2 regions of the Streptosporangium sp. NPDC051023 genome follow, and region 2 is predicted to be linked to the other one. Evidence: riboswitches for the same ligand, from Rfam matches in the RefSeq annotation. Region 2 holds a riboswitch; the other holds the start of a gene.

Region 1 (20,969 bases), on a different contig from region 2:
TTCAGTGCCCCCTCGCTGGTTTCCCGCGAGTCGGAGGACTGGTGCGGTTTCCGGTTCGCCGTCGACGGCGACAGACTGGCGGGCGCCGAGACGACCTGGCGCGTTGACCTGTGGGTCGTGCACCGGGGCATGCTCAGACGCGAACGGCTGAGAAGGCAGGACTCGCACCAGGGGCCGCCGCTGGAGCACCACGGCCCGCGGCGGGGGGTGCGGGTCTGGCCCCACTGGACGGACTCGGGGGAGTTTCGCGTCCGCGTCGAACGGGAGCGGGTCCTGGCCACGGAGTGCACCCCGGACGGCGATCGGCTGCTGCTCGCGGGCCGCGTCCTGGAGGACCTCGGCCCCGACCCCGTGCTGCGCGTGTCCCGCGCCGAGGGCGGGCTGGTCCGCAGGCATCCGCTCAGCGTGTCCGGCGGGAGCTTCCGCGCCGCGATCGACCTCGGGGAACTGCTCTCCTCCCGGCTTCCCGCGCTGCCCGCGTCGAGTCCGGAAGCCGGGATCCTCGACAGGACGACCGAGTGGCGGTTCGAGGTCGAGGGCGCGGGCTCGGTGGCGGCGGGAGGCGCCGGGTGCCGTCACGTCCACGCGGGCCGGGACCTCACCGTCGGCGCCTGCGCCTCCGGCGCCCTCGTGCTGCGGGAGCACGCCTCCGCCTTCCACGTCCAGCGCGCCGAGTGGACCGGGGAGGGCGACCTGGAACTGGCCGGGACCGCGGTCGGTGAGGAGCCCGCGCACCTGGTCGTGACCTCGCGCAGCCGGTTCGACGAGCATCTGTTCCCGCTGCGCGTGTCCGGCGGGCGCTTCACGGTCACGGTGACGCCGCGGGAGGTCGTCTCCCTCGCGGGGCGGCTGCCGCTGCCCTCCGGCACGTACGGCATGGCCGTACGTGCCGCAGGACGCGAGCGGCGGATCGTGGCCAGCCTGGACGCGCCGGTGACCCACACCTCCCCGCACCGAGAGGTCGTCTTCGAGACCGGGCAGGAGGGCGTCCCCGAGCTCGTCGTCGGCGGCGACCTGCGCGGCGAGGCGCAGGACCCCAAGGCGAGGCGGACACTGCGCGACCGGCTCCACGCCCGGCTGCGGCAGGAGGAGCCGCTTCGCGAGGCCGTCTTCTTCGACAGCCACGGCGGCAGGCGTTTCTCCGGCGACCCCAGGGCGATCTACGAGGAACTGCACCGCAGGGGGGCGGACCTGGAGTTCCTGTGGCACGTCAGGGATGGCCAGGTGGCGCTGCCCGACGTGGTCACTCCCGTCCCGACGTCCGCGCGTGAGCACTTCGAGGCACTGGCGACCTGCAGATACGTCGTCACCAACGCCTATCTCCCGAAGTGGTTCCGGCGGCGGGAGGACCAGGTGGTCGTGCAGACCTGGCCCGGGGCGACACCCAAGCGTGTGGGCTTCGACATCGACAGGGGGCCGCTGGCCGACCCCGCCCACCGGGAACGGCTGGCCAGGGAGGTCGGGCAGTGGAGCCACCTGGTCTCACCCGGCCCGTGGAGCACGCGGACGCTGTGCTCCGCCTTCCGCTTCGAGGGGGAGGTGCTGGAGACGGGCAGCCCGCGCGACGACGCCCTGACCCGTCCGGGACCCGTCGCGGCGATCCGCGAGAGGATCGGCCTGCCCGAGGGCAGGAAGGTCGTCCTGTACGCGCCGACCTGGCGTGACGACAGATACCACGGCAGGGGCCGTTCCCGGTTCGACCTGCACCTCGACCTGTACAGGCTGTGGAGGGGGCTCGGCGAGGACCATGTGGTCCTGGTGCGCAGGCATCCGAACACCTTCGACCGGGTCCCCCAGGTTGGCTCGGGCTTCGTCTTCGACGTCTCCGCCTACCCCGACATCCGGGACCTCTACCTGGTGGCCGACGTGCTCGTCACCGACTACTCCTCCGCGATGTTCGACTTCGCGGTCACCGGACGGCCGATCCTGCTGTACGCCTACGACCTGGAGCACTACCGGGACGAGGTCCGCGGCTTCTCCTTCGACCTGGAGACACTGGCGCCGGGACCGCTGCTGCGCACCGCAGGGGAGGTCGCGGACACGATCCGCGACCTCGACCGGGTGGCGGCGGACCACGCGGAGCGCTACCGGGCCTTCACCACCGACCTCCGCCCGCCCGCCGACGGCAAGGCGGCGGCCCGGATCGTCGACCAGGTGTTCGGGCCCGGGACCGGGGTCGACATCCCCCGCCAGTCCCGGGCCATCCACGACCACCTGCAGTGACCGTCACCCGGGACGGGTGAGACGTCCGCCGGCCGGGGCGCGGACGGCCGGCGGCGACGCTCTTCCGCGGCCACCGCATGATCTTCCGTCTCACCCCACCTGGATGATCACAGCGGTGGCCGTCTGTTTCCCAATGGTCCCGGTCTCATCCCCCCGACGACACCAGGCCGGCTCTCAGCGCGTCCAGGTTGGCGGCCAGGAACTCCTCGAACGTGCGTGGCCTGTCGCCGGTGAGGTCCTGCACCGATGTCGTCGTGGTGGCGAGAGAACCGTTCGCCACCGCCTGCGACAGCGCGGCGACATCGTCGGCGAACCGCGGCGGGAGGCCCTGAGCTTTCAGCGCGGCGGAAAGCCGGTCCGGCGACAGGTCGACGTACTCAACGGTTCTTTCCAGCGCGGCGGAAAGCCGCTGCGCGATCTCGGCCTGGGTGAGCGCTTCCGGGCCGGTCAGCACGAAGGTCTCGCCGTGGCCGTACGGCCCGGTCAACAGTACGGCCCCGCAGGCGGCGATGTCGTGGCAGTCGATGTAGGACACGGGGCTGTCCCCGAAAGCGCCGACGAGCTTCCCCTCCTCGGTGAAGGCGCCTGCCCCGGTGATGAAGTTCTGCATGAATCCGCTGGGCTGCAGCAGCGACCAGCCCAGTCCGGACGCCTTGAGGTATTGCTCGATCTCCCAGTGCGCGCCCTCGGCGAGCCTTCCGCCTTCGTGGGCGTGCCAGACGGACACCTTCACGATCCTCGACACGCCGGCGACCCGTGCCGCGTCGATGGCGGCCCGCTGCTGCCGGATCATCGGCTGCTCTCCGGACACCGGCTGCGCCCCGGCGGCGTTGAGGAACAGGCGGTCGACGCCCTGCATCGCGGCGGCGAGGGAGTCCGTGTCGTCGAAGTCGCCGACGACGACATCGCAGTCCAGCGCGCTGCCTTTGGCCTCGTCGCGGACCAGCGCCTTGAAGGGCACTCCATCCCGCTGGAGACGCCGGACCAGCTGTGTGCCGATGGATCCGGTGGCACCGGTTACCAAGATCATGGGTAGTTCTCCCGCCGGGGGCGCGTTCATGACATGGCGCACCCCTGCAATAAACTGAGGTTGCCTCGAAAACAATATACCGAGGCAGCCTCGAATTAACAGGGACTCCCACATGAGCACCGGCAGCCGCCGCCCCCGCGCCGACGCGCGGCGCAACTACGAGCGCCTTCTGGCCGAGGCCGACTCCGCCTTCCGCGAGCGCGGCACAGAGGCGTCACTGGAGAGCATTGCCCGCCGGGCCGGAGTGGCCATCGGCACGCTTTACGGGCATTTCCCCAACCGCCGCGCGCTGGTCGGCGCGCTGCTCCGGGACCGCAACGACGCCCTGTTCGCGTTCGGTGAGCGGTTGCTCGCCCACCCGTCGGGGACAGAGGCCCTCGCCGACTGGGTGCGCGCGGTCGTGGAACACGCCGCCACCTACAGCGGGCTGGCGGCCATGCTGGCCAACGGCCTTGACGACGAGGCGTCGGAGTTGCACGCGTCCTGCGTGCGGATGGCCGACATCGGCGAGCGTTTGATCACGCACGCTCGGGGGAGCGGAGCCGTCCGCCCCGATGTGACAGGAACGGATGTGTTCACCCTGATCAACGCCGCCGCCTGGGTCCGCGAGCAGACATCCCACGAGGACGCCGATCGCCTGGTGCGCCTCACCCTGGACGGGCTCGCCCCCCGCTGACGGAACCACGCTGACCCCTACCGGGGCCCAAAGGTCTCACGTTGTTTTTGCGATCTACGCCGGCAGGTCCCAGGCCGGTCCGGTGCCGATTTCCAGCGCCCTGTCCCCCTCGCTGATCCCGGCGGCTTCCAGCATCAGCACGATCAACCCCGGGAAGGTGGACGACGAGGTGGGCCGCACGATGACCACCGGTCCGGCCGCGTCCTCGGCCATTACTCCGTCGATCTGGGTCACCCACGTCTCGTCGGTGTATGCGAGGGCAAGCCAGTCGTCGGTGCTCATCTCGGACCGTCGTACGGGAGTCCAGCCGCGCTCGGGTTCGTACCGGTAGACGGCGTCGCCCAGGAAGAGTTCGCGGGGCACCGCTTCCAACGCCGTGTGCCAGTCCGTGGAGCCGATCGCGTTGGCCAGCTTACGACGAAGCTCGGCTGCCAGGTTCATGTGAACCATCCTTCCAGCAGGGTGTCGGCGACAGCTTCGGCCATCGCGGATGAATCAGGCAGCCATCCCCACTGCCCGTTGGGGTTGCACTCGATAAATGTCCAGGTTTCCGGGTTCTGTCTGTTCCCGTCGCCGACTCCTAGGGCGAAGTCGAAGCAGAGGCGCCGGCGGACAGTTCCCGCAGGGAGAACAGGTCTCCACGACGCTAAACCGGACCGTTCATGCACGCCAGGCGTACTACCTGTTTGAGGTAAGCCACACATGTGTGTGACCTGATGTAATACGAGAACCCCCGGCCAAGTGGCCGAGGGCTCATGTCGTTTGTCGGACTAGAAGTCGAACTCGCCCTTCTTGGCGCCGTCGATGAAGGCATCCCACACACCCGCACTCACCACGAACGGTGCCTGGCCGGGGGCCTCAGTGTCCCGCAGACCGACTCGGCCACCCGACAGAGGGGCGACCTCGATGCAGTTTCCGTCGTTCGATCCGGACTTGGTGGCCTTGCGCCAGGCGGCGGTCTCCAGCTCAACGCTCAGGTCGTCCATACCCTCACCATCATCTCTCTGATCATGTTTGTTGAGGCGTGTTGTGAGTGTGCGTCGCCGCGGATCGTCTCATATCTGAGATTAACGGCCTGAATCTCCTCCGGGCGATCGGTTACATGTCCGGTGCCTATCGACTCCAAGTAGGCCGTGTCCTGTGCCCCCCGGAGTTGAGCTATGGCGAATCCACCCAGAAGCCCAGTGGTGGCGCCGAGGTCGAAGGGGACGATCTGGATGCTGACGCGCGGGGACTCCAGCATCTCCAAGAGGTGTTCGAGCTGGCGGCGCATGACCTCACGGCCGCCGATGGGGCGTCTGAGCACACACTCGTCGATCACCGCCCAGTACATCGGCGGATCGGCGCGCTGGAAGATCTTCTGCCGTGCCATCCGGATGGCCAGCGCCTCCTCCACCTGGTCGGGGGTCGCTCCGGGCCTGCCGCTGATGACCGCTCTGGCGTAGTCCTCCGTCTGGAGCAGTCCCGGGAGCACGAGTGGTTCCCAGGAACGGATGGCGTGGGCGTCGCCCTCGATCTCCAGCCAGGTGCGGAACCACCGTGGCGAACCTTCCCTGGTGAGATCCGGCCAGTGCTGGAGCAGCTCGCCCCGGAGGCCGAGCGCCTCTTCGCAGCGCTCGATGAAGATGCGTGAGGGGCGTCGGGTGGCACGTTCCACCTGCCCTATCAGACTGTCGCTGAAGCGCATTCTCCTGGCCAGCTGCTCCTGGGTCCATCCTGCTGTCTCTCTGCGTTTTCGCAGTTCGTAACCGAAAAGGGCCAGCGGGCCTGTGTCCGGATTCAGCTCCTTGGGGGCGGGCATGGCGGCTCCGTACAACAGGATCCCACCGCAGCCGAACTCATCGAATCTTTTGCGGTGCGGATCTGTCCGGTAGGTGTGCTGCGAGTTTCGCACAAAAAACCAGCTCGTTAAGGGCACTCTCGGAAAAGCCCGCCGGAAGAAAGGCGGAGGCATTGGCTCTGTCACACAGCCCAAACGAATTTTCGTACTACCTTTGGACGGGCTGGACGAGCGAGGTGATACCAATTATTAACGGACATTTCACGTGGGAAGAAACGCTACTGGGAGAGGTTCTCCTGGAGAACACCCTCGCGTCGGTGGGGGTCGCGAGAGCCAAGGCGTTGGACATCGTCGGTCGAGACCACTCCGCAAAGGACGACATTCTGCTGATCGTTTCTGAACTGGTCGCCAATGCCGTGGTCCATGCCGACAAGGGACGCCCCGGAGCCCTGATACGCCTTCGGCTCGCCACCACCAAGGACCTCCTCATCGTGGAGGTCCACGATCCCGGTTCGCTCGTCGGCGCACCACGGATCAAGGAGAACCAAGACGTGTACGCCGACGGAGGACGGGGCCTTTACCTGGTCTCGCTCATCTGCGAGGGCCGGTGGGGAACCAGCCTTCTGGCCGGAGGGCGGGGACGTCTCGTGTGGGCGGCCCTTCCGCAGACGGATCGAGCCCCTTCGGCGTACGAGGTCATCGCCGCTCGAAGGCGGACGGCCGCGTAACGCCGGCGACCACGGTCCCGGTACCCCGAAGCTCCCCCGGTAGGGCGAACCTTCCCCAGGCCGGTCACCCCCGGACCGGCCGCTCTACCGGGGGCCCACCGTGAGAGGTCCCTCGAACACCGATCGCCGGGGCGCCGACGCGGGCCTCGGGTGCGAAGAACACCGCACCCGAGGCCCGCGTCGAAGCGGATTCAGGAGGTGCTTCCCGGATCAGGCCCCAGGCCAGCCCTGACGGGACCGGCCTGGATGCCCCCTTCCCGGGACTGGGTTTTGGCTTGGGCGCGCCGGTGTCCGGACTGAGGAGTGAAGAAGCGAAGCGGATGAGCGACGAGGGAAGACACCGGCTCTGGGGCGCCCAAGCCCGCGACGCCGAAGGTGTCGCAAATAAGCACAGCCCGCGACGCCGCCAGGCGTCGCCATCAACACAGCCGCGATGACTAGCGCGAGAACGCCTGGAACTCAGCCGCCCTCAGCTGGTCCTTGAACGCGCTCGCGGTGGCGCAGTCGGTCGAGGAGTTGGGGTCGTTGTCCTGCTCACCGGCGTAGAGCGGGTTGCCGGTGCACTGGGTCGACAGGGCCCGCAGGGTCAGGTGGGTCGCCTTGGTCGTGGGGATCCTGAAGGACTTGATGATCAGGTCGGCGCCGCGGGGGCGCGGAAGGCGGGTCTGGAAGGCGTCGGCGGGGCTGGTGTAGACGACCGAGTACGACGCGGGGGAGGAGCAGTCCTTCTTGGTCGCGTCGCAGGCCAGGACCTCGAAGGAGCGCAGGGCGGTGAAGCGGTTCTGGGTGCCGGGGTCGGCGGGGTCGTTGATGTTCGGCCTGAGCAGGGCGCTGACCTGGACCCTGCGGATCGAGACCGGTTCGGTCCCGGCCAGGTCGACGGTGACGGACCTGCCCTTGACCGGTCCGGTGAGCGAGGCCCAGTCGGTCGCCTCCGTCTCGTCGATCAGCTTGGCCTGGTTGACGCCGTCGCCCGAGGCCGTCGCGCCCAGGGCGGCGGAAGCGTGGTTCTTCGGCAGCGCCAGCGGCAGCGTCAGCTTCCCGCCGGGCCGTACCGTGAGCTCGAGCCGGGTGTGCCCGAAGCCGTTGCCGACGACCAGGAAGCCGTAGGTGCCCGGGGTCAGCTCGGCGGTGTCGCCGAGAGCGGTCGCGGGGTCGGTGTCGGCCACCGGTACGGCGCGGCCCTCGTAGTCGCCGACGTAGAGCCGTAGTGCCGCGTCCTCGGTGTCGAACAGCGGCTTCAGTTGCACCTCGCCGTTCTTGCCTGCGGGGTTGACGAAGCTCGGCGTCGGGTCGGGGTCGTTGGCGTCCTTGCTCGCCGCGCCCTCGCCGAGGCCGTGCTCGGCGAACGCCCGCCACATGATGTCCTTGTCCTTGCCTCCGAAGCGGATGGCGTCGGCCGCCAGCAGCGCGTCGCGGTGGTCGACGTAGCTGACCGCGCCGGAGGCCATCAGCAGCAGCGCGTCGAAGGAGACCTGCGCCCAGCGGCGGTTGCCGGGACACTTGCCGATCGGGATCCTGCCGTCGGCGCACGCCCGCTGCTGGGCGGGGGTGCCCTTGCCGTACCTGTCGATGAAGGCCTTGCGCACGTCGTACTGGGTGGCCGTCCAGATCTCGCCGTCGGCGTGGACCTGCTGGCCGACCAGGTCGTAGGCGATGTCGCTGTAGTTCAGCGGGGAGGCCGACATGTCGTAGTTGCGGATGCCGGACTTCTTGTCGCCGGTGACGTAGCCGCCGGTGACGTACGGCGTGTCGCCCGCGGGGCGGAAGCCGTTCTCGAAGAGGTACTCCATGGCGAACAGGTCGGAGGTGCTCTCGTTCATGGCACCCGCCTGGGCCCCGCTCCACCCGGCGTCGGGACCGCCGACCATGCGGCCGGAGATCGCGTGGGTGTACTCGTGCCCGATCACCGACATGTCGTAGTCGCCGTCGACGCACGGCGCGTAGAACGCGCCCGCGAGCGGCTGCCAGAGGTACATGTTGGTGATCGGCGCGACCCCGTCGGGGCCGGTGATCTGGTTGGCGTTGTCCCGCACGGTGAGGTCTCTCGCGCCCGCCTGGGCATTGCCCTGCTCGGGGTCGGCGCCGAGGCCGCCTCGGGTGCCGTTGTCGTTCTGCATGTTCCATGCGGTCTCGGTGAAGCCGAGACGGTAGGACCAGTCGTGCATCCGGTTGTGCATGACGTGCAGGTTGGCGATCGCCGCCTCGAGGTCGGCCTCGCCTGGCTGGTCGAACGTGGCCGGGGCGCACTTGGCCGTGTACCACTTGTTGGTCCACGGGTAGGCGTACTCGCGGCTGGGCGTCAGCACGTTGCCGCGGGTGCCGACGGTGTACGGGTCGCCGCTCGCGCGGTTCTCGAAGGTCTTGGCGGAGTTGCCGACGCTGGATCCGCTCGGGGTGTCCGTGGCGTGGTCCACGTCCCACGCCTTGCCGGTCGCGGCGTCGCCGACGGGGGCCTGGTCGCAGCCGGGGCCAGGCTTGAGGCACCAGGTCGCGCGGGTGTCGGTCGAGGAGTAGTCGCCGGGCGGGTTGGCGGTGAAGCCCTTCCACCGCGGGTTGTCCGGCTGGAAGTCGTGGTCGACCAGGTTCTCACGGGTCAGGATCCCGCCGCTGACCGCGTCCACGTGGGTGGTGTACGCGGCGGCCTCGCCACCGCCACCGCCGATCAGGGTGATCTGGAAGGCGTTGTGCGTGCCGTCGGGCGCGGGCACGGCGACCTGGGTCACCTTCTTCACGCTCGCCGTGGCGAGGTCGATGCCGCCGTCCCTGGCCGCGATCTCCAGCGCCTGCTGTGCGGTGATCTTGGCGGCGGGCGGCGGGGCGCTCGACCGGGAGAGGGTCGAGGTGACGTGCAGGACCTTGCCGTTCGCCACGCCGATCGCGACCTGCCCGTCGACGCCCGCGGGCAGGTCACCGAACCTCTGCCGCAGCAGTACGGCGTGGCCCTCCCCGACGGGGTTGACCGCGACCTTCTCCAGGGCGTCGACGGCCTCAGCCGACAGGCCGAAGAGGGGTTCGTTGGCCTTGAGGTAGGCGCGGGCGGCCTGTTCCGGGTCGGAGCCCAGGCCCTCGGCGAGGGGCGCTACACCGCTCTCCGCACCGGTGTCGGCGCCGGTGACGACCGCGGGGGTGCCCAGGCTGTTCCATCGGATCGTCGCCGCGTTCGCGGCCTTGGCGAGCAGGGCGGGGGGAGGGACGCTGCCCCGCCGGTTGTCCAGGTCGGGCTTCTCGTGCTCCTCGGCCTGGAAGTCGTGTGCCTTGGGGGGTTGCCCGCCGGGCTGTGCCTGGGCGAGTCCCGGGAGGGGAAGTGCGAGTGCCGCTGTCGCGGCCGCGATGACGGTGATGCGTAACCAGGGTTTGGTCGACACCGATCCTCCTGCGCAGAGATGGCCGTCGTTGGCCATGCCACACGTTGGGCACGTGTGTTGCGCAAGAGGTAACACTTACTCAAGTAGCCTGACAAGATCTTGTAAAGGTCGATATGTCCGTGTAATGGAGTGCCCCGGAACCTGCGTGTCCGCGGGCTCCGGGGCATGGGGGATCAGTCGAACGGGATCCAGGCCTGGTCGGCGAGGCCGTTCATGTCACTGACCTTCAGACCCTGCTCGGAGACCGTCCAGAGGCTGTCGCCGATGACGAGCGAGCGGCGGATGCTCGGGTCGGACATGGCCATGCGGGTGTCCTTCACGGGCTTCGGCGCCGGGTGGACGACGGTCCCCGTCTTGGTGACGGAGGAGTCGTCGATCTTCAGAACCAGCGCGGAACCCTCGGTCCCCGCCGTGCCGTCCCAGGTGTTCAGCGGCAGGACCGCCATACCGGTCTTGGCCCAGTAGAGGAAGGCGTGCGGGTCCCACTCGGCCTCAGAGCCGGAGTTCTTCTGGAACATCTGCGACAGGCGGCGCGGGTTGGCCGGGTCGCTCACGTCGAAGAGCGAGACCTGGGTGCCGAGCGTGCGGCCCTTCTCACTCGCCTCCTGGCCGATGCCGATCAGCCGCCCGTCGCCCGCCGGATGGAGGTAGGCGGAGTAACCGGTGATCTTCAGTTCGCCACTCTTCTTCGGGGCGGCGGGGTCGCTCAGGTCGAGCGTGTAGAGCGGGTCGACCTGCTTGAAGGTCACCACGTAGCCCGCCGGGCCAATGAACCGGACCGAGTAGATCCGCTCGCCGTTGCCCAGGCCGCCGATCTCGCCGACCTTGGCCATCGTGTCGCCCTTGAGGACGTAGACGGCGCTCGAACTGTTCCGCCCGTCGGGCGAGGTCGAGGTGGTGGCGATCCGCAGGTTGCCCTCGTACTCCGACAGGGAGTACTGGTTGAGCAATCTGCCGGACACCTTCCCCGAGGCGACGTAGCGAGGCGTGCCGGGCGCGCTGATGTCGAACCGGTGGACCTCGGTCTCCTCGGGCGGCTGCGGGGGCGCCGAGGGGGGCTCGAGCGTCGCGGATGTCGTCGTCGGAGCGGGGGAGGTCGTCGCGGGGTCGGGCGACGAGGGGGAGGTCGAGGAGTCAGACGACGGCACGACTGCGGGCGGTTCCGTCGGCGTCGGCTCGACCTGCGGGGCCTGCCCGGTGCCGCTGGGCTTCGGCGTCTCCTGCGGGGTCTGCTCCGTGCTCGCGGGCGTCGCGGTCTCGGTGACCGTGTTCGAAACCGTGTCGTCGATCGGCCTGGGCCACCACCACCAGCGCGGGTTGCTGGCCACGTACAGGCTGGAGCCGGTGCCGTAGACCGTGTCGCCGTCGGCCGCGATGCTGATCGGCGCGCTGTCGGTGATCCCCTGGGACAGGTCCAGGGTGTGCACGGTCAGCATCGAGGTGCCGGTGTAGTCGTCGGGGTGGCTGACCTGCTCACACTTGACCGAGCCCGTCGAGGTCACGCCCTTGGCGTCCGTCGTCTCGAACGTCGGCAGCCACGCCTTGAGCGGCGCCTTCTTCACGATCTCCGCGTTCCGCGCGGTCCGTTCCTTGTCCGAGAAGTCGCCGGGGCCCAGGTCGGGGAAGGGGATCTCGGGCTGGCTGCGGACCACGATCCGCACCGTCGAGCCGACCATCCTGGCGTCGACGTGGGAGCCGTTCGGGGTGAGCGAGCCGATCACCTTCGGCGCCCCGGACAGGTCGACGAGCACGTAGCGCGGTCCCGGGCTCGCCGCCCGCTTGACCATCGCGCCGTAGGGCACGATCCCGCCGCCGGAGAAGAGCACCAGCGCCCTGTCCCCGCTGAGCAGCAGGTCGGCGGGGGCCCACCACTGCTCGGAGTCCACCAGCCTGAGCGAGCCGGTGACCTTCCTGGTCGCGGCGTCGATCACCCGCAGCACGCCGCGGCTCACCGTGATCACCCGGTTGCCGTCGGTCTTCACCAGGTCGGGCTCGTCGACCCCGGCCTCGTGCGTGTTCGTGGTCGAGTGCTCCTGTGACTGTCCCGACCCCACCGATGACTTGGCCTGGGGCGAAACGACGTCCGAGCGTGCCTCGGCGTACATGATCGGCGAAGCCCCGAGCCCCCACGGACCGACGTTCTTGACCGCCGCCGCCCGCAGCCCGGTCAGCATGTCGTCACAGCCGCTGTAGGAGACCAGCTTGACCTTCCCCAGGTCCACAACCGGTGTCGTACGGCTCGCGCCGCCCACTGTCTCCGTGGAACTGCACCCCGTGGCGAGTAAAGCGGCGGCGAGGGTGACTGCGCCGGCCGTACGAATGGATGTCCTCATGCCACCTACCACGGATCGAAATCGCGTCCGGTTCACCCCGTTACCGCCTGGTAGTCAACGACGATCGCCCGGAATATTCTTCGAGTATGGCTGTGACTCTTGGAGCAAACCGGACACTCGATCCGGCCATGATCGAACGTGTCGTTCGGCAGGTGACCTCCGGCGGCAGGACGCAGGAGATCACCGCGCCGTTCACCGGAGAGACCCTCACCGAGCTTCCCGTCTCGACGGCTGAGGACGTCCGCGCCGCGTACGCCAAGGCCCGCGAGGCACAGCGGGCGTGGGCGGCGCTGCCCGTGCACGAGCGGATCAAGCCTTTTCTGCGCATGTACGACGCCATCATCGACCGGCGCGAGGAGATCCTCGACGTGGTCCAGTGGGAGACCGGCAAGGCCCGCAAGCACGCCTTCGAGGAGGTCCTCGACGTCGCGGGCTGCACGCTCCACTTCGTACGGCGCGCCCCCGGCCTCCTCGCGCCCCGGCGCAGGGCGGGCATCTTCCCCCTGGCGACCAGGGTGTTCGAGGCGCGTCAGCCCAAGGGCGTCGTGGCGCTGATCTCCCCGTGGAACTACCCGCTCTCCCTCGGAGCGCCCGACGTCATCCCCGCCCTGCTCGCGGGCAACGCCGTGGTCCACAAGCCCGACACCCAGACCGCGCTGTCCACGCTCTGGACGATCGACCTGCTGGTCTCCCTCGGGATGCCCAGCGGCATCTGGCAGGTCGTTCTCGGCGACCCGGCCGAGGTTGGCGAGCCGCTGATCGACGAGGCCGACTATGTGGCGTTCACCGGCTCGACCAAAGGCGGCAGGAAGATCGCAGAGGCGGCCGCCTCGCGGCTGATCGGCTGCTCCCTCGAACTCGGCGGCAAGAACCCGATGGTCGTGCTCGACGACGCCGATCTTGACGCGGCCGCCCAGGGCGCGCTGCGCGCCTGCTTCACCAGCGCCGGGCAGCTGTGCATCTCCATTGAGCGGCTCTACGTCCACGACAGCGTGTACGACGCGTTCGTCGACCGGTTCGTCCGCCAGACCCGAAACATGAAGCTCGGCTCCGGGTTCGACTGGAGCGTGCAAATGGGCTCGCTCACCTCCCAGCGCCAGCTCGACGCGGTCGGCGCCCACGTGGACGATGCCGTCGCCAAGGGGGCCAGGGTCCTGACCGGCGGGAAGGCGCGTCCCGACGTCGGCCCGCTGTTCTACGAGCCCACGATCCTGGCCGATGTGGACGAGAGCATGGCCCTGTGCCGCGACGAGACCTTCGGCCCCGTCGTCTCCGTCTATCGCTTCCACGACGACGACGACGCGGTTGAGAAGGCCAACGACACCGTCTACGGCCTCAACGCCTCCGTCTGGACCCGGGACCTGGCCAGGGGACGCGCGCTGGCCACCCGCATCAAGGCGGGAACGGTCAACATCAACGAGGGGTACGGCTCGGCCTACACCTCCTACGACGCGCCCATGGGCGGCATGAAGTCCTCCGGGCTCGGCCGCCGCCACGGGGACGAGGGCCTGCTGAAGTACACCGAGGTGCAGACCGTCGCCAGCCAGGCCTCCTGGCTCGGCTTCGAGCCGATCCTTGGCATGACCTACGACAAGTACGCCGACACCCTCGCGGTGCTGCTCAAGACCATGAAACGACTCCACCTGAAGTAGGCCATGAGGCGTCCGGGCCCGGAGAACCACGGGCCCCACTACCTCATGCCCGGGGGTTGTGGCGATGGGTCCCTTTGGCGTCCGTACAGCTACGAAGTACAGCAGTAGCCTGGCTGCGAACCTGCTAAATGGGTGTTTTCGGACTGGGGATCCGTGTTGCGTGGTTTTACCGATGCCGATAAGCAACGAGTCTGGAAGTATCACGTCCGCCTTTGCGGCGGACTTCGCCATTGGCCCCGGGAAATGCCAATGGCGGCCGATACCTGCGTCAACCCACGCGACGACATGAAGGAGTGCTCATCGTGACACCCGAGACGGCCCCGGCGACTGACCTCAGCGGGTGGAGTGCCGCGCTGGCTGGCGCCTTCGAGATACTGCTCGGCGGAAAGCCGACCGTCGACCCCGCCGCCGGATACGGGGTGTATTACGCCTCGGACCCCCTCGACGAGTTCCTGTTCCCGAATCCCTGGGCCACCCCTGACGCGCTGTCAGGTCGGGAGCCGAGGCACCTTCCGGATCCGGACGGTGAATACCCCTTCTCTCCTTGGGCATGGCAGTTCAGCCTGAGCGAGTCGCTGTTCCGCTTCGACGCCGAACTCCTGGCAGGAACGGGAGCGTGGGGCGACGGCGGACACAAGGGCCCCCGGCCGTTCGACGACACCTTCGTCGCCGACCTGCGGACCGTCTCCTCGGTCGATGAAGCCGGTGAAGCGCTGGTGCACGGCGCGGAGTTGGGACCGCTCCTGGACCGCCATGGCATCGACCTGACCAGCGAGGAATCCGGGAAACTGAACGGCTGGCTGACCGTGCTGCTGCGCGTCGCCACCGATGGCACGCTCACCGATGCGATGCGGGCCGCCACGTTCACCGAGCGTGGCCCCGGACACCTGGTGTCGATTCACGACATGGATGACGCCTTCTCCGCCGACGAGCCCTGGGAGGAAAGGCTGAGCGCGGTCACGCATCCCGCGCTCCGCGACCATCTCCGCATGCTCTGCCGCACCGAGGACGACGCGCGCAGCGAGGGCGGCTTCTACTACGGCACCGACCACTGGCCGTGGAGCGATCTCCTGGAAGCGGTCGGCTGCTCCCTTGTCGCAGGCTGGGGGTTCGGCGAGTCCCAGGCCGGTACCGCCGTCGTGCGATTGGCAGACAACCCAGGAGCGCGCTGAGCACGCCGCTTCACAATCTCTCACTGAGAACACCTCGGTAGGGAATCAGCGACTCCTTTAGCCGATCGTGTCCGCGTCTGGCGGCCAGTAGCCGAACGCGGACAAATAATGCATCATTGGGGCGCGAACTGGGGTGATCCCAGGTCGGCACGTAAGCCAAAGCGGGAGCTCGGGGCAACCGGGCTGAGAGGGCAGCTATCGCCGCTGCCGACCGCATGAACCTGACCGGGTAATGCCGGCGTAGGGAGTAGTTTTCTTATGGTTTCGCCTGCCCAAGGTGCGGTTTCGCCTGCCCGCAAGACGTATCTCATCGGTTCGCGCCCGGACATCCGCGTGCCGATGCGTGAGATTCCGCTGACCAACGGGTCCACCGTCGTCCTCTACGACACCTCGGGCCCGTACACCGACCCCGCCTACACCGCCGACTCGAAGAAGGGCCTGCCGCCACTGAGGGCGGCGTGGCGTCACCCCGACGAGGTGGCTTCCCCCGATGAGGCGGCCTCCTGCGGCGGGACGGGTTCCTGCGGCGGGACGCTGGTCGGGAACTCCGCCGTTTCCGCTTCCACGGGCATCACGCAGCTGGCCCGTGCCCGGCGCGGAGAGATCACGCCGGAGATGGAGTTCGTCGCGCTGCGCGAGGGGGTCGCGCCGGAGTTCGTCCGCGACGAGCTGGCCCGTGGCCGAGCCGTACTGCCCGCCAACGTGAACCACCCGGAGAGCGAGCCGATGATCATCGGCCGCAACTTCCTCGTGAAGATCAACGCCAACATCGGCAACTCGGCCGTCGCGTCCTCGATCGAGGAGGAGGTCGACAAGATGCGTTGGGCCACCCGCTGGGGTGCCGACACCATCATGGACCTGTCGACCGGAAAGCGGATCCACGAGACCCGCGAGTGGATTCTGCGCAACTCCCCGGTCCCGGTCGGCACCGTGCCCATCTACCAGGCGCTGGAGAAGGTCGGCGGCAGGCCGGAGGCGCTGTCGTGGGAGGTCTTCCGCGACACGGTGATCGAGCAGTGCGAGCAGGGCGTCGACTACATGACGGTGCACGCCGGGGTGCTGCTGGCCTACGTGCCGCTGACCGCCCGCCGCAAGACCGGCATCGTCTCGCGGGGCGGCTCGATCCTCGCGGCCTGGTGCCTGGCCCACCACGCGGAGAACTTCATCTACACGAACTTCGCGGAACTATGCGAGATCCTCGCCGCCTACGACGTGACCTTCTCCCTCGGTGACGGGCTGCGCCCCGGCTCCATTCACGACGCCAACGACGAGGCCCAGCTCGCCGAGCTGCGGACCCTGGGAGAGCTGACGAAGGTCGCCTGGGAGCACGACTGCCAGGTCATGATCGAGGGGCCGGGCCACGTGCCGATGAACAAGATCAAGGAGAACGTCGACCTGCAGATGGAGCTGTGCTCAGAGGCGCCGTTCTACACGCTCGGCCCGCTGACCACCGACGTCGCGCCCGGCTACGACCACATCACCTCGGCCATCGGCGCCGCGATGATCGGCTGGTACGGCACCGCCATGCTGTGTTACGTCACGCCGAAGGAGCACCTGGGCCTGCCCGACCGCGACGACGTCAAGGCGGGCGTGATCGCCTACAAGATCGCGGCACACGCGGCCGACCTGGCCAAGGGACACCCCGGAGCCCAGGCGTGGGACGACGCGCTGTCGGAGGCCCGCTTCGAGTTCCGCTGGGAGGACCAGTTCAACCTCTCCCTCGACCCGGAAACCGCGCGCTCCTTCCACGACGAGACCCTCCCCGCCGCCCCGGCGAAGACCGCGCACTTCTGCTCGATGTGCGGGCCGCACTTCTGCTCCATGCGGATCACCCAGGACGTGCGCGCCTACGCCGAGAGGAACGGCCTGTCGGACGGTGAGGCGCTGACGGCCGGGATGCGGGAGAAGGCCGAGGAGTTCGTGCGCGGCGGAGGACGGGTCTACCTGCCGATGCCCACGCCTCCTGGCGATGACTAGCTGATCGGGGCCGAGGGAGGGGCTGTGGGAATCCACGGGGTCCCTCCCTTGACCCACTTTCGTCCACGAGGTCGGTCGTGACCATTTGGCCTCCTGCCCGGCCGGTCTGTCAGCCGGTCTTGATGGCGATTCCCGGGAAGGCGGTGGTGCATCCGGTATTTCAGGTATTTACGGTGCAATCAATGTCTTAGTTGCGTATCCACATCCGTGACAGACGGCGTCGGCCCCCTGGGGAACGGGCCTCAGGCCAGGCCGCCGGTCGCCCGGAGGTTCTGGCCGGTCATCCAACGTCCATCGGGTCCGACCAGAAAGGCGACCACGTCGGCGATGTCGGCGGGCGTGCCGAGCCTGCCGAGCGCGGTGACGGAGGCGACCCGCTCCAGGGCCTCGGCCGGGTTGGTGCCGCGCAGCAGGTCGGTGTCGGTTGCCCCGGGCGAGACCGTGTTGACCGTGATGCCGCGCGACCCGAGCTCCCTGGCCGCCACGGCGGTCAGCTGCTCGATCGCCCCCTTGCTGGCGGCGTAGGGCGCGTTGCCCGGCGCGGGACGGACCGTGTTGACCGTCGAGATGTTGACGATGCGGCCGTCGTCACGCATGCGCCGGGCCGCGTACCGCATCGTCAGGAAGGTCGTCTTGGCGTTGACCCTCATCACGTCGTCGAACACGGCCTCGTCGGTGTCGGCGATGGATGCGACCCGGAAGCTCGCCGCGGCGTTGTTCACCAGGATGTCGAGCCCGCCCAGACGTTCCTCGGCGATTTCCATCAGCCGTTCGGCGGCCCCCGGCTCGGCCAGGTCGAGCCTGATCCCATACGTCCCCTCGGCCGTCGCGGTGATTTCGGCCGCGGCCGCCGTACTGGAGGCGTAGTTGAACACCACCTCGGCGCCGTCCCGCGCCAGCCGTTCCACGATCGCCCTGCCGATGCCCCGTGACCCGCCGGTCACGACCGCTGCTTTTCCCTTCAGCTGCATTCCGCCAGCCTTTCATCCGTCCGGTTCCGGAACAAGATCGTTCTGGTGCCGCCGGGAAGGCTCGGGGCGTCCGAGAAAAGCACGGATCGTTCGAGCGGGGAGAGCCCCGACTGCACCGTCTCGTGGGAGGACACCTATCCTCTGGGCCCCCGCTGCAGGGTCATCCGGAACCGCCGGGGGAGATCAGGCCGGTCTCGTAGGCCAGTACGACGGCCTGGACACGATCACGGAGGCCGAGCTTGGACAGGATGCGCGTGACGTGGGTCTTCACCGTCGTCGGGCTGAGGGTCAGCCGGTCGGCGAGTTCGGCGTTGCTCAGGCCGGTGGCGAGCAGGCGCAGCACCTCCAGCTCTCGGGGCGTCAGCTCGGACAGATCGCGGTGCGGGGTGGCCTTCGCCTCGTCGCGGCGGGCGAAACGCTCGACCAGGCGACGGGTGATGCTCGGGGCGAGCAGGGCGTCGCCGGAGCGCACCAGCCGTATCGCGGCCACCAGGTGCTCGGGCGTGACGTCCTTGAGCAGGAAGCCGCTGGCACCCGTGGTGAGGGCGGTGTAGACGTACTGGTCGAGATCGTAGGTGGTCAGGATGAGGACGCGGGTCTCCTCCGCGCCGCCGGTCAGGATCCGCCGGGTGGCTTCGAGGCCGTCCATCCGTGGCATCCGGATGTCCATGAGCACGACGTCGGGCCTGGTGCGCCGGACGGCGGCGACCGCCTCGGCTCCGTCGGCCGCCTCGGCCGCGACCTCGATGCCGTCGGCGGTGAGGATCATCCGGAATCCGGTGCGTACCAGGGCCTGGTCGTCGGCGATGACGACGCGCAGCGGCCCGCTCACGGGGTCGTCCGGCGGGAGGGCGGGCGGTGGCCGGTCCACGCGGTCGTCCGGGGGAGGACGGGGGACGGCCGGTTCACGCGGTCGTCCACGGGAGGCGGGCTGTGAGTCGGTATCCGCCGCTTTCCGGCCCGGCGTCCAGGCTCCCGCCGTAGACGGCCAGCCGCTCGCGCAGTCCGATCAGCCCCCGACCGTTGCCGCTCAGCCCCCGACCGTTGCCGGTGCGCGACGGGACGGTGTCCCGCGCTCCGCCGGTGTCGGTGACCTCGATCTCCAGCCAGTCGCCGTCGTGGCCGATCGTGACGGACGCCGCGGCGCCGGACGCGTGCTTGATCGTGTTGGTCAGGGCCTCCTGCACGACACGGTAGGCGGCCAGGTCGACCCCGGCGGGCAGCGGACCAGGTGGAGGTGACAGCGCGACGCTCACCGGCGTTCCGGCGGCCCGGACCCGCTCAACCAGGGCGTCGAGCCGGTCGAGACCGGGTTGTGGTTCGAGCTCGTCGTCCGCGCCGACGGGGCGTCCGCCGTCCGGGCCCGCGAGCAGGCCCATGACGTGGCGAAGCTCGGCCATGGCGGCCCGGCCGCTGGCCTCGATCGCGAGCAGAGCCTCCTCCGACAGCTTCGGCTCCGCCTCCAACACCTTGCGCGCCGCGCCGGCCTGGATCACCATCACGCTCACATTGTGGGTCACCACGTCATGCAACTCCCCGGCGATCCGGGCGCGCTCCGCCTCGACGGCCCTGCGCGTTGCGTCCTCCTGGGCCCGCTGCAGTTCGGTGAGTCGACGCCGGCTCGCCCTGAGCCGCTGCTGCCAGAAGTGGACGAGACTCGCGGCGACCCCGGCGCCGAGCAGCACGACGAAGGGGCCCAGCCAGCTCGGCAACTGCGGGGCGACGTCCCGGAAGGCCGCCCCGGCCAGTACGGCCGCGAGCACGAGACCGGCCAGCGCGGGCACCCGGTTGCGGCTGTGGGCGACGGCGCTGTAGGCCGCGACGGCGCAGGCCAGCACGGTGATCCAGGTCGCGCCCTCGCGCGTGGCCAGCGCCGCGGCCAGCACCGTCCAGAAGACGGCGAGCGGATAATGGCGTCTGGCCGCCAGCGGCAACGCCGTCAGCATCACCAGGAACAGGGACGGCTCGTAGGTCCGGGAGCCGACGAGGACGGGCGTGGGGTCGGAGAACAGGTCGGTGCCGAGGGGCCCGGGCGAAAAAGGCAGGACCTGGATGGGCGGCCGGGCGTTGCTGTCCACGGACACGACGTGCCGCAGTTGCAGGGCGTCGAGCAGGAAGTCCGGCCTCTTGACGTCGCCGTGGTCTCCGCCGGGGAAGTTCGCCGCCGCGACCACCGCGAGGACGGTCAGCGCGACCGCCAGCAGCACGTCGGCGGCGAGTGCTCGGCGAGACGGTCTGACGGGTTCCCCTGCCGGGCGCAGCGCGTCCCGCACGTACCGTCGCCATAGTCGTCGTCCATATGCCGCCACCTGCACATTGTCGCCTCTGCCCGCTTCGGCCACATCCGCCGTGAAGACCACGGCCTGGTTCCCGGGAAGTACATCGCGGGGATGACACCGGGCCGGATCATTCCCCGGGGGTACCCGATGTCGACGCGACGGCCGACGCGCACGGGGGCCGGCGGAGCCTACCTTCGTTCCCGCCATCGGGCCGTTCACGGGTGCCTTCCGCCAGGGCGGCCGTCTCGGCTGAAAAGGACGGACATTTCATGAACCGTGTGACCGAACGGGAAAACACAGTCGAGCGGTACGGCGCCGCCGTCGCACCGCCTTCCGCCTCAGGGAACGGCGGGGCGACGCGCCCCGGCGGGGGAAGACCGAGAGTGCGCGGCCCGATCCTCCGAGGCGCCCTGGCCGCCGCCGTCGGCCTGCTCGCCCTCGCCGCATCCGCCTCCCCCGCGTCCGCCGCTCCCACACCCACGCCTGCTTCCTCCGCCTCCGCCGTACCCTCTCCCGCTCCCACGTCTGCTTCCTCCGCCTCCCCGACGCTCGTGCCGCCTGTGCCGCCCGCGCCGGCCACGCCGACCGGCGCGGCGTCCCTGCCCGCGCCGACCGGTTCCCACCCGGTCGGCGCCACGTTCCTGTACCTGAAAGACACCTCCCGCCCCGATCCCTGGGTCCCGACCGTGAAAGCCAGGGAGCTGATGGTCTCCCTGTGGTACCCGGCGAAGTCACCGGGCGGGCGGCGGGCTCCGTACATGACGCCGCAGGAGTCGGAGG
Region 2 (3,273 bases):
CATGGCCGGCCGGGCGGCCATGGGCGGACGGGGGCGGCTCGCCGTCAGGTGGTGTACCCGCCGTCCACGGCGAGGGCGGTACCGGTGATGTAGCGGCCACCGGGACCCGCCAGATAGGCCACCGCGGCGGCGATGTCCTCGGTCTCGCCGTAACGCCCCAGGGCGGTGAGAGAGCGCTGGAAATCGGCGGTCTCGCCGTCGGCCGGGTTCATGTCGGTGTCGATCGGGCCCGGGTCCACAATGGTGGCGGTGATCCCGATCGGCCCCAACTCCCGGGCGAGTCCCTTGGTCAGCCCGATGAGCGCGGACTTGGCCGTCGCCTGCAGGACGAAGTTCGAGCCGGGAACGCGCCCGTTGAAGCACGACCCGATGCTGATGATCCGCCCGCCGTCGCCCATGTGCCGGGCGGCGGCCTGGGCGGCCAGGAACACCGACCGGATGTCCACGGCGAGTACCCGGTCCAGTTCCGCGGCGGACACCTCCGCCACCGGGCCGTAGGTGAGGAAGCCCGCGTTGTTCACCAGGATGTCAATGCGGCCCAGCTCTCGCACCGTCTGCTCCACCGCCTCTGCCGCGGCCGTCGCATGGGCCAGGTCGGCCTGGATGGCCAGGGCTCTGCCGCCCTTGGCCTCGATCTCCTTGGCGACCTCGCGTGCCTGGTCCGCCGCCTGGACGTAGGTCAGCGCGACCGCCGCCCCCGCCTCGGCCAGTCTTTTCGATATCGCCGCACCGATCCCGCGGCTGCCGCCGGTCACCAGTGCCACCTTGCCGGTCAGGTCACTCATCGATGTTTCCTCCCTGGACGGGGTGATTGTCACGGCGGCATGGTAGAAGTTGACATTGACGTCAGATTCAAGTCGTCGTCACGCGGGGTGAGGAATGCGGATCGGTGAGCTTGCGCGACGCAGCGGGGTGAGCGAGCGCTCTCTGCGCTACTACGAGGCCCAAGGATTGCTACGCGCGGAGCGCACCCCCGGCGGCCACCGGGAATACGGCGAGTGGGCGGTCGACCGCGTCGTGCGCATTCAGGTGCTCTATGCGGCGGGCCTGAACAGCAAGAAGATCGCACAACTGCTGCCCTGCGTGAGAGACGCGGACGGTCGCCCGAACGAGATCGCAACCCCGGCGCTGGTCGAAACGCTCACCGCGGAACGTGATCGCATCAACCGCATGATCACTGATCTGCTTCGCTCCCGCGACGTCCTGGACGAGGTCATCGATACGGCGTCGGAGAACACGATCACCCGCCCGGCTTCGCTCGCGAGCTGACACCGAGCGCCAGAGCCGGGCTCTGGCGCGCAGGTTCTCAATGACGTGCTGGCCCCACTGCGCCATGTTGCGCCCCCTGGGCGCCATGCCCTCCGGATGGAGTATGAGCCGCAGCATGTTGATCGGCGGTTGAAGCAGCCCGGGCGCGGCGCCCTTGGTGAACACCTTGACCGCCTCATTGGCCGACACCGCCCGTCCGTGTCCGGGTCGGGCGAGTGGTGGTCAGCGGGGGATGGTGCTCGGTGTCCTTCGGTCGGCTGGCTCGGCGCGCGAGGTCGGCCATACGTTTCGGCAGGTCGTTGGCCGTTCGATACAGCTACGAAGTACAGCTACCGCAGCGAACTTAGCTGTACTTTCGCGGACGTCTGCGGATGCACCCTGTGCCGACTCTCTCGCCAGGGGGGAAGTAGCCGGAAGTGGACTAATAGTGCATTATGGGGGCGCGAACTGGGCTGATCCCAGTTCGGCACGTAAGCAAACGCGGGAGCTTGGGGCAACCAGGCTGAGAGGGCGACTACGGCTGTCGCCGACCGCAGAACCTGTCCGGGTAATGCCGGCGTAGGGAGCGCATCATGACGTCTGACGTCATTCATTCCAAGCATGCCGAGGCACCCCTCACCCTTGACCAGGCGCCCCCGAAGACCCTCGGCATGCTCGACCAGGGCGCGTTCTGGGCCAACCTGGGCGTCAGCCTGCTCGGCTTCTCCTTCGCGCTCTTCCTGATCAACCCGCTGGGTGACGACAACCCGCTCACCTTTGGCGCGGCGCTGCTCGCCGCCCTGGTCGGCAGCCTCATCGGTACCGCGATGGTCGGGCTCGCCGCCGTCCCCGGGGTGCAGACCGGCCAGCCCGCGATGGTGCTGCTGCGCGGCCTGTTCGGCGCCAAGCTCTCCTACGTCCCGACCGTGCTCAACATCATTCAGATGATCGGCTGGGGCGCGTTCGAGCTGTGGGTCGTCGCGATGGGCGCGCAGGCGATCTTCGGGGAATCGGTTCCCTATGCGGTCTGGGCGATCGCGGCGGGAGTCCTGACGACGGCGCTGACCATCTATCCGCTGGGAGCCATCAGGCTGCTCAGGCGGTTCGTCACGATCGGGGTGGTCATCTCCATCGCCTGGTTCGCAGTGGTCTTCCTGCGCGAGACCCCTGCCCAGACCGGCGGTTCATGGGACGCCTTCGCCGCGGCCGTTGACTTCGTGGTCGCGCTTTCCGTCTCCTGGGTGCCGGTCGCGGCCGACTACGCCAGGCACTCGCGTTCCAGCCGCGCGGCCTTCACCGGCGTCGTCGGCGGCTACACCATCGCCCAGGTGGCCTGTCTGGCCGTCGGCGTCTACGCGGTGGCGCTCGCGGGGCACAGCGTGGTGCAGAACCAGCCGACCGCCGTGTTCGCGCCGTTCGTCGCGGCCCCGCTGGGCGCGCTCTTCTTCGGCATCCTCGTGCTGCGCGAGACCGACCAGTCGTTCGCGAACGTCTACTCGACCGCGATGTCGCTGCAGAACCTGATGCCGAGGGTCGACCGCCGTGTCTTCTCGGTGGCCATCGGCGTGCTGACCACCGCCGTCGCCCTCGTCGTCGACGTGAACTCCTACGGCGCCTTCCTCAGTATCATCGGCGCGGTCTTCGTGCCGATGTTCGGCGTGCTCGCGGTCGACTACTTCCTGCTTGGCAGGGGCAGGAACTGGGACATCTCGGAGAACGCACCCTCCCGCCTGCTCATGGTGGTCCCCTGGGCGCTCGGCTTCGTCACCTGGTGGATGCTCGCGGCTCCCTCCCAGGTCTCCTGGTGGGCGGCGATCTGGAACGGCGCCAGACAGGCCGTCGGCTTCACCCCACAGCCCTGGATGAGCGCCTCCCTGGGTGCCTTTCTCGTCTCCGGCCTGATCACGCTCGCCTTCGGCGCCCTGCGCCGCCGCCCGTAGGGACGTCCCGCCGTCCGGACCGGGACCCGCCTCACCCCCGGTCACCCGGGGACTGTTCTTGGCTTGGGCGCGCCGGTGTCTGGAC

What was found. Region 2 has a riboswitch for thiamine pyrophosphate ahead of AB0395_RS47890 (cytosine permease). Riboswitches for the same ligand answer to the same signal wherever they lie in the genome.
Region 1: another riboswitch for thiamine pyrophosphate. It lies ahead of thiC (phosphomethylpyrimidine synthase ThiC); the one in region 2 lies ahead of AB0395_RS47890 (cytosine permease).

What each region holds. Positions count from the first base shown of each region.
Region 1 covers NZ_JBFBCE010000020.1:9,219-30,187, reverse strand. The annotation lists gene AB0395_RS15545 (CDP-glycerol glycerophosphotransferase family protein) at 1-2,223, shown strand, start outside; gene AB0395_RS15540 (SDR family oxidoreductase) at 2,369-3,253, opposite strand; gene AB0395_RS15535 (helix-turn-helix domain-containing protein) at 3,366-3,929, shown strand; gene AB0395_RS15530 (hypothetical protein) at 3,984-4,370, opposite strand; gene AB0395_RS15525 (DUF397 domain-containing protein) at 4,700-4,915, opposite strand; gene AB0395_RS15520 (helix-turn-helix transcriptional regulator) at 4,903-5,730, opposite strand; gene AB0395_RS15515 (ATP-binding protein) at 6,027-6,437, shown strand; gene AB0395_RS15510 (M36 family metallopeptidase) at 6,875-9,805, opposite strand; gene AB0395_RS15505 (beta-propeller domain-containing protein) at 9,979-12,138, opposite strand; gene AB0395_RS15500 (succinic semialdehyde dehydrogenase) at 12,225-13,790, shown strand; gene AB0395_RS15495 (hypothetical protein) at 14,093-14,962, shown strand; TPP riboswitch at 15,114-15,226, shown strand; gene thiC (phosphomethylpyrimidine synthase ThiC) at 15,221-16,939, shown strand; gene AB0395_RS15485 (SDR family oxidoreductase) at 17,182-17,910, opposite strand; gene AB0395_RS15480 (response regulator transcription factor) at 18,071-18,781, opposite strand; gene AB0395_RS15475 (histidine kinase) at 18,816-20,219, opposite strand; gene AB0395_RS15470 (alpha/beta hydrolase) at 20,468-20,969, shown strand, end outside.
Region 2 covers NZ_JBFBCE010000197.1:54-3,326, reverse strand. The annotation lists gene AB0395_RS47905 (SDR family oxidoreductase) at 45-785, opposite strand; gene AB0395_RS47900 (MerR family transcriptional regulator) at 880-1,269, shown strand; partial or broken gene AB0395_RS47895 (hypothetical protein) at 1,183-1,434, opposite strand; TPP riboswitch at 1,740-1,851, shown strand; gene AB0395_RS47890 (cytosine permease) at 1,842-3,188, shown strand.